DNA from 3 places in the Priestia sp. 10L35 genome. Region 1 is predicted to be linked to each of the others. Evidence: riboswitches for the same ligand, from Rfam matches in the RefSeq annotation. Region 1 holds a riboswitch; each other region holds the start of a gene.

Region 1 (3,277 bases):
CATATCTTTTTGTACGTGCGCCGGAACTTGTTCCATATGGTTATAAAAAGTACTCGTTAATGTATCAGCGTGAAAAGCATCCTTTTTCCACTGTCCATAATCTTGTACATCCACTACATCGTAATGACTTACTAGTACAACTGTTTTATTCGTATTTTTCCCTTGAACAAAAGCTGTGACAATCGATCGCCCGTCTCCTGTTGAATGAAGCTCGACTTGCTCGTTTTTTTGAAAGTAAGGCAGCTTCAATAAATACGACGCTATCGATTCAGCCATTTCCACTTCTGCCATCGTTCCTGTCACGCTAGGTATAGAAACCAATTCGCTTACAAGTTTTTTTAACTGTTCTTTTGTTTGATACAAAGATGTTTTGTTCGACATACCCTTCATCTCTTTCCTTTTTCTAAATTTTCTATCAAACAAAACCATTCGTCAATCCCTTTGACAGAGACCCTTTCATTCTATCCCTATGTATCATAGTATGGCGCTGCCTTTATGCACATGATAAAAAAAGAGTGCGCGGCTAGGGATAGCACCGCACACTCTTTTTTTACTTTTGGTCATCTTCTAAAAAATCTAGGATACGATCAATAAGCTGTTCGCTTCCTGCATCGTTTCCGTGTTCAAGAGACATTTCCATTTCAATGCTCCTTTCATAAAATATTCTTGTTTTATAACATACCACAATTCATTTCGAATGTAACCTTTAATTTGTGTAAAAATTTCGACAATTTATGATTAATTTTAAAACCTAGTGAGTATTGATTATACCCACCAGATTCTTTGCTTGTCAAAAACCATGCTTTCTATTTAAAAACACTTAAAAAATAGAGGCGCGAGCAGACTTCTTCTATAAAAGACAGCCTACTCGCTCAAGCTTGGAACAGCATGATGAATAAATTTCTAGTTCATTTGCTTTTTGTATATCTTTAATATCTATGCCTACAGCATATGTACGAACATGGTTTTCGACCACAATTTCATAAAATGTTTCTAACTCACGATAAGCTACTTGATAATGCTTTCCTAATAATTTCACTGCTTCCTTTAATGCTTTCTCTCCTGTATGTGCTGCAACTGCTGTATGACTCATAAAACCCTCTCCTTTTAGAAAAATAAAAAAAACTCATTTTGCTTTGATGCAAAATGAGTTTTTCACCCGTTTTATCACCCAAAGCACATGCTTTGCTGGTAGGAGCACCTTACATTCGTAGGTTGCTGTGGAGTCAAAGAGCCAGATCTCTCGTCCACTCGTGATAACTTTTTAATTTAAAATTTATTTTATCAAACAATTCCATCCGCGTAAATAGAAAAATAAAAATATTTTAATTTTTTCGGTAATGGAATGAATTCAAAAAATGAAAGCTTAGATTAGCAAAATAAGAAGCTGCTACAAGTAATGCCTCTTCATTTAATGAAAAAGAAGGATGGTGCCATTCATATTCTCCAGCTGTACCCATCCATACAAAAAATCCTGGTACATGCTGCTGATATACGGCAAAATCTTCTCCTCCAGGCGATTGTTCAGCTTCTACGACTTGATAACTAAGATCCTCTGCCGCTTTAATAGCCAGTTTTTCCAGCTTATCATCATTGTTGACTACAGGAAGATATGGATACCATTTAACGTCTACTGAAGCCCCGAAAGCTGCGCCAATCCCTTCAGCAGTTCGTTTCATAAGAGCCGGTATTTTTTCTCTCGCTTCTTCTTGAAAGGTACGCACCGTTCCTTCAAGCGTTACTTTGTCAGGAATGACGTTCCACGAGCTCCCTCCGTGGATTTGAGTTATGCTGACAACAACATTTTGAAAGGGGCTGAGATTACGGCTGACAATGGTTTGTAAACTAGTAACAATTTGACCAGCAGCAGCAATCGGATCTATTGTTTTTTCAGGAATACCCGCGTGACCTCCTACTCCTTTGACGTCAATTTCAAAACGATCAACGCTTGCCATTAAAGGTCCCGGTTTGATACCAATGGTTCCTACAGGAAGATCCGGTTTGTTATGCATCCCAAATATCGCTTCCACTCCTTCGAGCACACCTTTTTCAACTAGCATTTTTGCCCCTGAAGCCGTTTCTTCGGCTGGCTGAAAGATAAATCGAATCGTACCGCAAAGCTCCTGCTGACGCTCTTTAAGAAGGATAGCTGCTCCGATTATAGAAGCCGTATGAAAATCATGGCCGCACGCGTGCATAACACCGTTCACTTCAGAAGCAAATGGCAGATTGGTTTTTTCTTCAATTGGCAGCGCATCAATATCAGCTCGAATAGCGATAGTAGGTCCCGGCTTTCCTCCTACAATTTCTGCTACTGTCCCTACGTCTAATTGGAATGCATCCGCTATAGAAATATCATAGTGCTTTAACCACTTTTTAATACGTTTAGTTGTTTCATATTCTTTCATTGAAAGCTCTGGAAACCGGTGCAGCTCACGGCGTATGTCTATTAACTCATTTAGTAGTAATTGATCTGTCATATTTATCACTCTTTCACATTTCTTAATTTGGATCACTTCTCTATCTTTTACGACAAAGAGTGTACCTTATTGAATTTTTTATAAAGAAATACGGTCGTATAACCTTCTGCAAGGCGCTTTTCTTTAGCTTGAACATATCCTTTTCGTTCATACATCTCAACTAACCAAGGATGTTCTTTTGCTGTTCCTAAAGACACACCTGGTGATTTAAACATATTTTTTATTATCTCTTCCTCTACTAGATGCAGCAGCTTAGATCCAACGCCTTTCCTGGCAAACGACGGGTCTACTGCAAACCACCAAAGATGCGGAACAGCAAACGGACCTGGATGTTCTCCCCAAGGCATTCGTATAGACACAGTTGCAGCGATTCTTTTATCTTCTTCATATACATAGCAAAGGTTTTGAGAAATATTTTTCTTAACGAGGGCAAGATCAGCAGTAGCTGCTAAGAAAGGAATGCCTAGCTCTCGAATAGGCTTATATGCTTGTAGAGTTAAGTTCAATAAGTTATCTGCGTCGTCATTTGTTGCCAAACGGAATTCATTTTTCATCTCTTCGTCTCCTTATGTAGTGCTTAAATATTTTATTTAACTTATAAGTTTACTAAGAATTAAAAAAGACAGACTGCCGCCTTGCGTACTCACTATACAACTGCTTTTATAACGTGTCAATTCTATTTATCGTTTTCTATAAAGGGTATAAATAAAACAAAAGAGATTGAGACATAACTAAATCACTCCAAGCTGACGATGAAGAAATGGGATACATGAGCTGGACTGTTTGTTACACCGCTG
Region 2 (3,277 bases), on a different contig from region 1:
AATAGAAGCAACTGTTAAAACGGAAGGCTCAACGGGCGTTGAAATGGAAGCTTTAACCGCTGCTTCTGCCTGCGCTCTAACCGTTTATGATATGTGTAAAGCCATTGATAAAGGCATGATTATCGGCGAAACGTATCTGCTTGAAAAATCTGGCGGCAAAAACGGTGACTACAAGCGTACGGAAGCGTAAAGGAGGTACATAATGAGCGTACATGAACATAAAGCCAAAGCAACACAGCCCGTTCGCTGCAAAGTCATTACGGTATCAGATACACGCACAAAAGAAACCGATAAAAGCGGCGCGCTAATGATCCAACTTCTGAAAGAACACGACATGCAGGTCGCTTCCTATGAAATTGTAAAAGACGACCAAACGTCGATTCAACAAGCGATACTTGCCGGATGCAGTGCTGAGGACATTGACGTTGTTCTCACAAACGGCGGGACTGGCATTACAAAACGAGACGTCACAATTGAAGCCGTTCAAGCGCTGATTCATAAAGAAATCGTTGGGTTTGGCGAGCTGTTTCGCATGCTGAGCTACACCGAAGACATTGGCAGCGCAGCAATTATGAGCCGGGCAATTGCCGGGACGATTAACGAAAAAGCCGTTTTTTCTACACCAGGATCAAGCGGTGCTGTTCGTCTAGCTATGACCAAGCTGATTTTGCCTGAACTTCGCCACGTTGTGTGGGAATTAAACCGGCAGCGCTGACAAAATGCCTATGCACACGCATAGGCATTTTCATTAATCATAGTCTTTATGTACCCACTCATCTTCTGGAATGCCTAAATCTTCTCCAGAAAAACGCTCTTCTTTAAACGGATCTCCTCTAAGATGAAAGCCGTTTTGCTCCCAAAAGCCAGGATGATTTTCATCAATAGCTTCAAAGCCTCGAAGCCATTTAACACTTTTCCAAAAGTACAAATGCGGAACAACCAATCGCAGCGGATATCCGTGCTTAGCTGTAAGCGGCTCTCCGTTAAAGGAATGAGCGAGAAGAATATCGTCTCTCAGTAAATCTTTTACCTCAATGTTTGACGTATAGTCATTATCTCCATGTAGCATGATGTATTTACTTTTTAACTCCAAGCCAACTGCTTTTAAAAAGTCTGTAAACAGCACGCCCGTAAATTCATTATCAAGCTTTGTCCATCTCGTTACGCAGTGAATATCACATTTCACCGTTGTTTGCGGCATGTCCAATATATCTTGATACGAAAGCGTCACTTCTTTGTTTACTAATCCAAACACTCGAAGCGTCCACTCCTCTAAGTTATACTCCGGCACGTCGCCTTCATGTAAAATCGGAAAGCGCTCCGTTACTACCTGACCCGGAGGCACTCGTCCTTCATACCTTGGATCAATTTCTGGTGTTTTCATTCGTTTGATACGGTCTGCTTTGTTCAAATTATCACCTCATTGTTTTTTATACATAAAAAGCCCTTCCTTAAATAAATAAGGAAGAGCTTTGTTTCAGCTTCTTCCTTATCTCTAAGAGCAGTACACTCTTAAGGATTTGGCACCATTCTGTCATAGACAGCGGTTGCCGGGTTTCACAGGGCCAGTCCCTCCACCTCTCTTGATAAGGAAACAAATTGTATTTGTTTTATGTAATAAAGTCAGTATTAAGCTTTTTGTCATAATTGTCAATATTATTTTTCTTTTCCGCAAAAAAACTTTAAAAACAGGTAGGGTTATAAGATTTTAGTAGACTAAAATACCATGTAAAACCTTTACCCTTCTCCATCAATCATCGTATACTTCTTGGCAAAGCGCTTAGAATAAATTTGCTCATCCTCTTGTCCATCGTTAAAAACAAGTCGGTTATGATCAATATCTTTTTCTTTTAACATATAGCCTTTTTCATTCATCATATGAATATATTCATCTAAATGTCCTTTTTTCACCATATAGTGAAGAGCATCATCTGAATCTGTAGTCCTCGCTACATCTTGACTTCCCACTTCTAGCTTGAATACAGCTGTTGCTGTTTGAACGGGACGATAATCTCCAAACAATCTTTCCCAATTTAATAGCAGCAGCGCGCCGGAAATTATTATACACCCTCCAGCCGCCACGGTTAGTACAAATCGCTTTGACACTACTTTCTCTCCTTTACATTCTTTTTCTTCTATTTAATACAACGGATTGCCCTAAACTTGTTTTTACGCCAAGCCCTAGATACACGGCAGCACCTAAAGCAATTGAAATACAAGATGTGCTCATCGCAAGTGAAGATACAGACAGCTTATTTTCTAAAAAATAGTGAGAAGTATAATTGCCGATAATCACAGCGGCTGACATTACACTTACTAATAAAACAGGTGTCAACGCAGCTTGTCCCAGTGATTGAACTCGGTAAGAAATGGATTTTTCAATTAAATAAAAGTTATATATAACCGATACACCATACCCTCCGTAAGTCGCGACAACCGGTCCAATTTCTCTTAAGCTTGAAACCAGCAGTACGTTTAATACTATCTTCACAACAATTCCTAAGCCCAAGCCTAAAATTAGCTTCTTTTGCTGATTAATTCCTTGGAGAATTGCGGCTGTTACTGTAAAAAGAGCAAATAAAATGGCAGCAGGCGCGTACCATTGTAAAACAATTCCACCGATTTCAGGACTGTTTTTTTCTCCAAAAATCATCATATATACCGGCTTGCCTAATAAACAAAGCCCCACGGCAGCAGGAAGAGTAAAAAATAACAGCAGCTGCAGCGTTTTTGTAATTTCCCCTTTTACTTCCCGTAAATTTCCTTGCACAAAGGAAGACGTAATGCCCGGAATCAGTGACATGCTGAAGGCAGTCGCTAACGATACTGGCACCATCACCAAAATCTGGGCTAATCCAATAACGGAGTTGATCGTTTCAGCTTTAGCTTGTCCATATCCTATTGATTGAAAGAGCATGTTAATCGTAAACGTATCAATATTTTGATAGATAGGAATAGCTAAACCAACTAATACAAACGGAACGGCGTACGTTACAAGCTCTTTGGACATTGAAGAGAACGAAACGGACTTATTATTCTTTCCGCTGTTCACTTCTTTCATAATCAACCGCTTGCGCTTCAAATAAACCGCTCCAAGAATCCCAATTCCCCCTACGCCTCCAATAAACGCTCCAAACGTGCCGATTCCAACAGCTTTTGTCATTGTGCTATGAAAAAGGTGAATAACAGCGTATGCTCCTGCTAAAATGAACAACACTCGCACTATTTGTTCAATAATCGTACTTAGCGCGGACGGTCCCATAGACTGGTTACCTTG
Region 3 (3,277 bases), on a different contig from region 1:
CAATTTTCTTTTCATCTTTTGATCCATTGTTAGATCCACATGCAGCTAATCCTACTACTAGCGCAGATGTTAGTGCTAAAGCCGAAAGCCATTTTTTCATAATAAATAATCCTCCCTTTATCTTTTATCAATTTTTGCAGTAATCGCATCTCCAATAAGTTGGATAATAAATACAATAATCAAAATTAAGATCGTAGCAGCTAGCGTTACATCATTATGACTGCGCTGGAATCCTTCTAAATATGCAAGATTCCCAAGACCTCCAGCTCCAATCACACCCGCCATTGCCGTATAGCCGACTAGCGCAATCGTCGTTACCGTCAAACCAGAAATTAAAGCTGGCAGCGATTCAGGTAACAGCACTTTAAAGATAATAGTGCTTGTTGTTGCTCCCATTGATTTAGCAGCTTCAATAACACCTTTATCAATTTCACGCAGACCAATTTCTACAAGACGCGCATAAAATGGTGCTGCTCCCACAATTAAAGCAGGTAACGCTGCATTAGCGCCTAAAATACTTCCTACCAATGCTTTGGTAAATGGAATCAGTAAAACAATTAAAATAATGAATGGAATGGAACGAAAGATATTTACAACTGCTGACACAATGGCATATAAAGGTTTGTTTTGCCAGAGCTGTCCTTTGGACGTTAAAAATAAAAGCAAGCCCAATAAAATACCTAGAACAAACGTGGCTATAACTGAAATAGCCGTCATATATAGTGTTTCATTTGTCGCTTGAATAAAATCATCTAAAATAACGTTCGGAAATAGTTTCTCAAGCATTTGTCATTACCTCCACTTCTACCTGCTGCTCATGAATGTATGCAATGACTTTTTCAACTTCTGTTAATTCTCCGTCTAAATGAACGAACAACGTCCCGTATGAACCTGTTTGTGTATGAGAAATCTTTCCTTGCAAAATATTAATCGTTACATCAAACTGTTTTAAAATCGTTGTAATGAGCGGTTGCTCTGCTTTTCCGCCAACAAACGTCAGCTGAATAATTTGCCCGCTTGGATATAACCCCTGTACTTGTTCAATTGTTTCAAACGTTTCTTCTGGTTCAGAAATCTGTTGAACGAATCGTTTTGTAATCGGCTGCTTAGGTTTTCTGAATACTTCTAGCACTTGTCCTTCTTCTACCACTGCCCCATTTTCCATAACGGCTACCCGATGACAAATTTTACGAATAACGTGCATTTCATGAGTAATCAATACAATGGTTAACCCTAGCTTCTCATTAATATCTACTAACAGATCTAAAATGGAATCTGTCGTTTGAGGATCAAGCGCTGATGTTGCTTCATCACACAGCAATACTTTTGGGTTATTGGCTAGCGCTCGAGCAATACCAACACGCTGCTTTTGTCCACCGCTAAGCTGTGATGGATAAGCATTTTCACGCCCTTCAAGCCCGACTAACTTGATAAGCTCGTCTACTCGTTTCATTCTTTTTTCTTTTGAGATCCCTGCTATTTCTAACGGAAAAGCAATATTTTCTCGCACCGTACGCGACCACAAGATATTAAAGTGCTGAAATACCATACTAATTTCTTGTCTAGCTTTTCTGAGTTTTCCGCCTTTAATTTTTCCAATATCATTACCTGCTACTTCTACCGTTCCTGTCGTTGGTGTTTCTAACCCGTTTAGCAAGCGAATTAAAGAACTTTTCCCCGCTCCGCTATAACCAATAATTCCGTAAATTTCACCTTGGTTAACGGTTAGATTCACATTATCAACAGCTGTTATTTGACCACTTTTGGCCTGATAAATTTTTGTAACGTCTGTTAATGTAATCATATTTCTTCACCTTCTTTAGTAAAAACTTAATTATGTTAGGTTGCCCTATAGGATGAAAAAGCCGTAAAACAATTTTCCCCATCAAAAAAGCCTCTCTGCGCATGACAGAAAGGCTCGATATTTAATCCTTTCTCTCATCTTTCAAAGCGCATAGCTTTGCAGGAATTGGCACCATTTCAGTTAGTCTGACGGTTGCCGGGTTTCACAGGGCTCAGTCCCTCCACCTCTCTTGATAAGAGTTCGCAACAATTATTTTGTTTTTGGGAAATATTCATTCATTTATGAACATTCATGAGTGTGATTTTAGCATGTGTCAGATAGGCTGTCAACAGATTTTGTTCTTGGGATAATATCCCAAGATTCCAACAGCCCCAACGGTTCACTCTCTTTCAATTTCTTCATTTTAAACAAACGTTTGATTATCGAAGCTCTTCAAGTACGTGCTCGATGGAATGAAACGCATAGAGTTTTTTTACCATTTCGCCATTTTTCACTTCAATCAAACAAGGTACACTTTCAATTGAAAATATTTCTGCTTTTGAAGGCATATAATTTAAATTGCTCATTCCGATGGTCACACCGGGCAGCATCGCTTCTGCTACGGTTAACATTTTTTTTGCCAGCTGACATGTCCCGCAAAAAGGTGTATGGAAAAAGATAAACGTTCTTTGTCCTTCTTTTAACTGATCGTCAAGCTGTTTTTCGCTCCATTCTTGCATGTTGCTCATTCCTTTTATGTTAAAAATTCTGCATTAACATCGATATTGGCACTCAGTAATACTGTTGCTATGTGATGTCTAGGGGCGGCAGCAACCTCTCGGTACATTTTATCAATATATAGATGCTCTGCTTCCGGAAGCTCTCGTTTAAATTGTTTTCTTAGCTTATTCCCTGAATCATCAGAGTCAACAAGTATGTATACCTCTTTGTTAAACGTACAGTCAATAATTTCATCCAGCTTTGATAAACTAATCGTACCGTTTGTACAGATAATTTCAATTGGTTCTCGAATGATATCTTGGATACGCTTTTTATCTGATTTTCCTTCGACAATAATTACTTTTTCAATTTCAATTAGCCCCATTTTCATCACCCATAATCGTCAGTTGTATAGTAACATCATTTCTTTATGCTATACAATATTCGTTAATGTATCACAGTTCACCTGTTTTTTAAAAGAAATTTGCAAGAAAGAACTGTTTTAAAAAGCAGCTTAGGCCATATTGTTTCCATAAGACAAGAAAAACAGTGGCAGTTGCCACTGTTTAGCACCATCCTGCTTCTTCGTCGCAGTCTGTATATTTTTGCGTTTCACCTTGTTTTTGTACATCCGTATATTGATAGAACTTATTATTTTCTTGCGAATAACCTTCTTCAAAGCGGTATTCATTGCCGCTTGTTCCGTAACTAACTTCACCAATTGGCTGCTTATCAACATATAATTTCATACCGCCGTCATGAAATTTAGCTGTA

What was found. A riboswitch is a leader RNA that binds a small molecule or an ion and turns the genes downstream of it on or off. The one in region 1 is predicted to bind S-adenosylmethionine.
Region 2: another riboswitch for S-adenosylmethionine. It lies ahead of AC1DEF_RS05570 (sulfite oxidase-like oxidoreductase); the one in region 1 lies ahead of AC1DEF_RS17440 (hypothetical protein).
Region 3: another riboswitch for S-adenosylmethionine. It lies ahead of AC1DEF_RS21805 (methionine ABC transporter ATP-binding protein); the one in region 1 lies ahead of AC1DEF_RS17440 (hypothetical protein).

The regions. Positions count from the first base shown of each region.
Region 1 covers NZ_JBFTKA010000004.1:361,558-364,834, forward strand. The annotation lists gene AC1DEF_RS17435 (M20/M25/M40 family metallo-hydrolase) at 1-381, opposite strand, end outside; gene AC1DEF_RS17440 (hypothetical protein) at 851-1,093, opposite strand; SAM riboswitch class I at 1,162-1,263, opposite strand; gene AC1DEF_RS17445 (M20 peptidase aminoacylase family protein) at 1,326-2,480, opposite strand; gene AC1DEF_RS17450 (GNAT family N-acetyltransferase) at 2,528-3,034, opposite strand.
Region 2 covers NZ_JBFTKA010000001.1:1,075,079-1,078,355, reverse strand. The annotation lists gene moaC (cyclic pyranopterin monophosphate synthase MoaC) at 1-190, shown strand, start outside; gene AC1DEF_RS05575 (MogA/MoaB family molybdenum cofactor biosynthesis protein) at 203-715, shown strand; gene AC1DEF_RS05570 (sulfite oxidase-like oxidoreductase) at 749-1,411, opposite strand; SAM riboswitch class I at 1,487-1,593, opposite strand; gene AC1DEF_RS05565 (hypothetical protein) at 1,738-2,106, opposite strand; gene AC1DEF_RS05560 (putative polysaccharide biosynthesis protein) at 2,120-3,277, opposite strand, start outside.
Region 3 covers NZ_JBFTKA010000006.1:301,280-304,556, reverse strand. The annotation lists gene AC1DEF_RS21815 (MetQ/NlpA family ABC transporter substrate-binding protein) at 1-100, opposite strand, end outside; gene AC1DEF_RS21810 (methionine ABC transporter permease) at 118-786, opposite strand; gene AC1DEF_RS21805 (methionine ABC transporter ATP-binding protein) at 779-1,804, opposite strand; SAM riboswitch class I at 1,936-2,043, opposite strand; gene AC1DEF_RS21800 (thioredoxin family protein) at 2,224-2,523, opposite strand; gene AC1DEF_RS21795 (toprim domain-containing protein) at 2,538-2,888, opposite strand; gene AC1DEF_RS21790 (YusG family protein) at 3,070-3,277, opposite strand, start outside.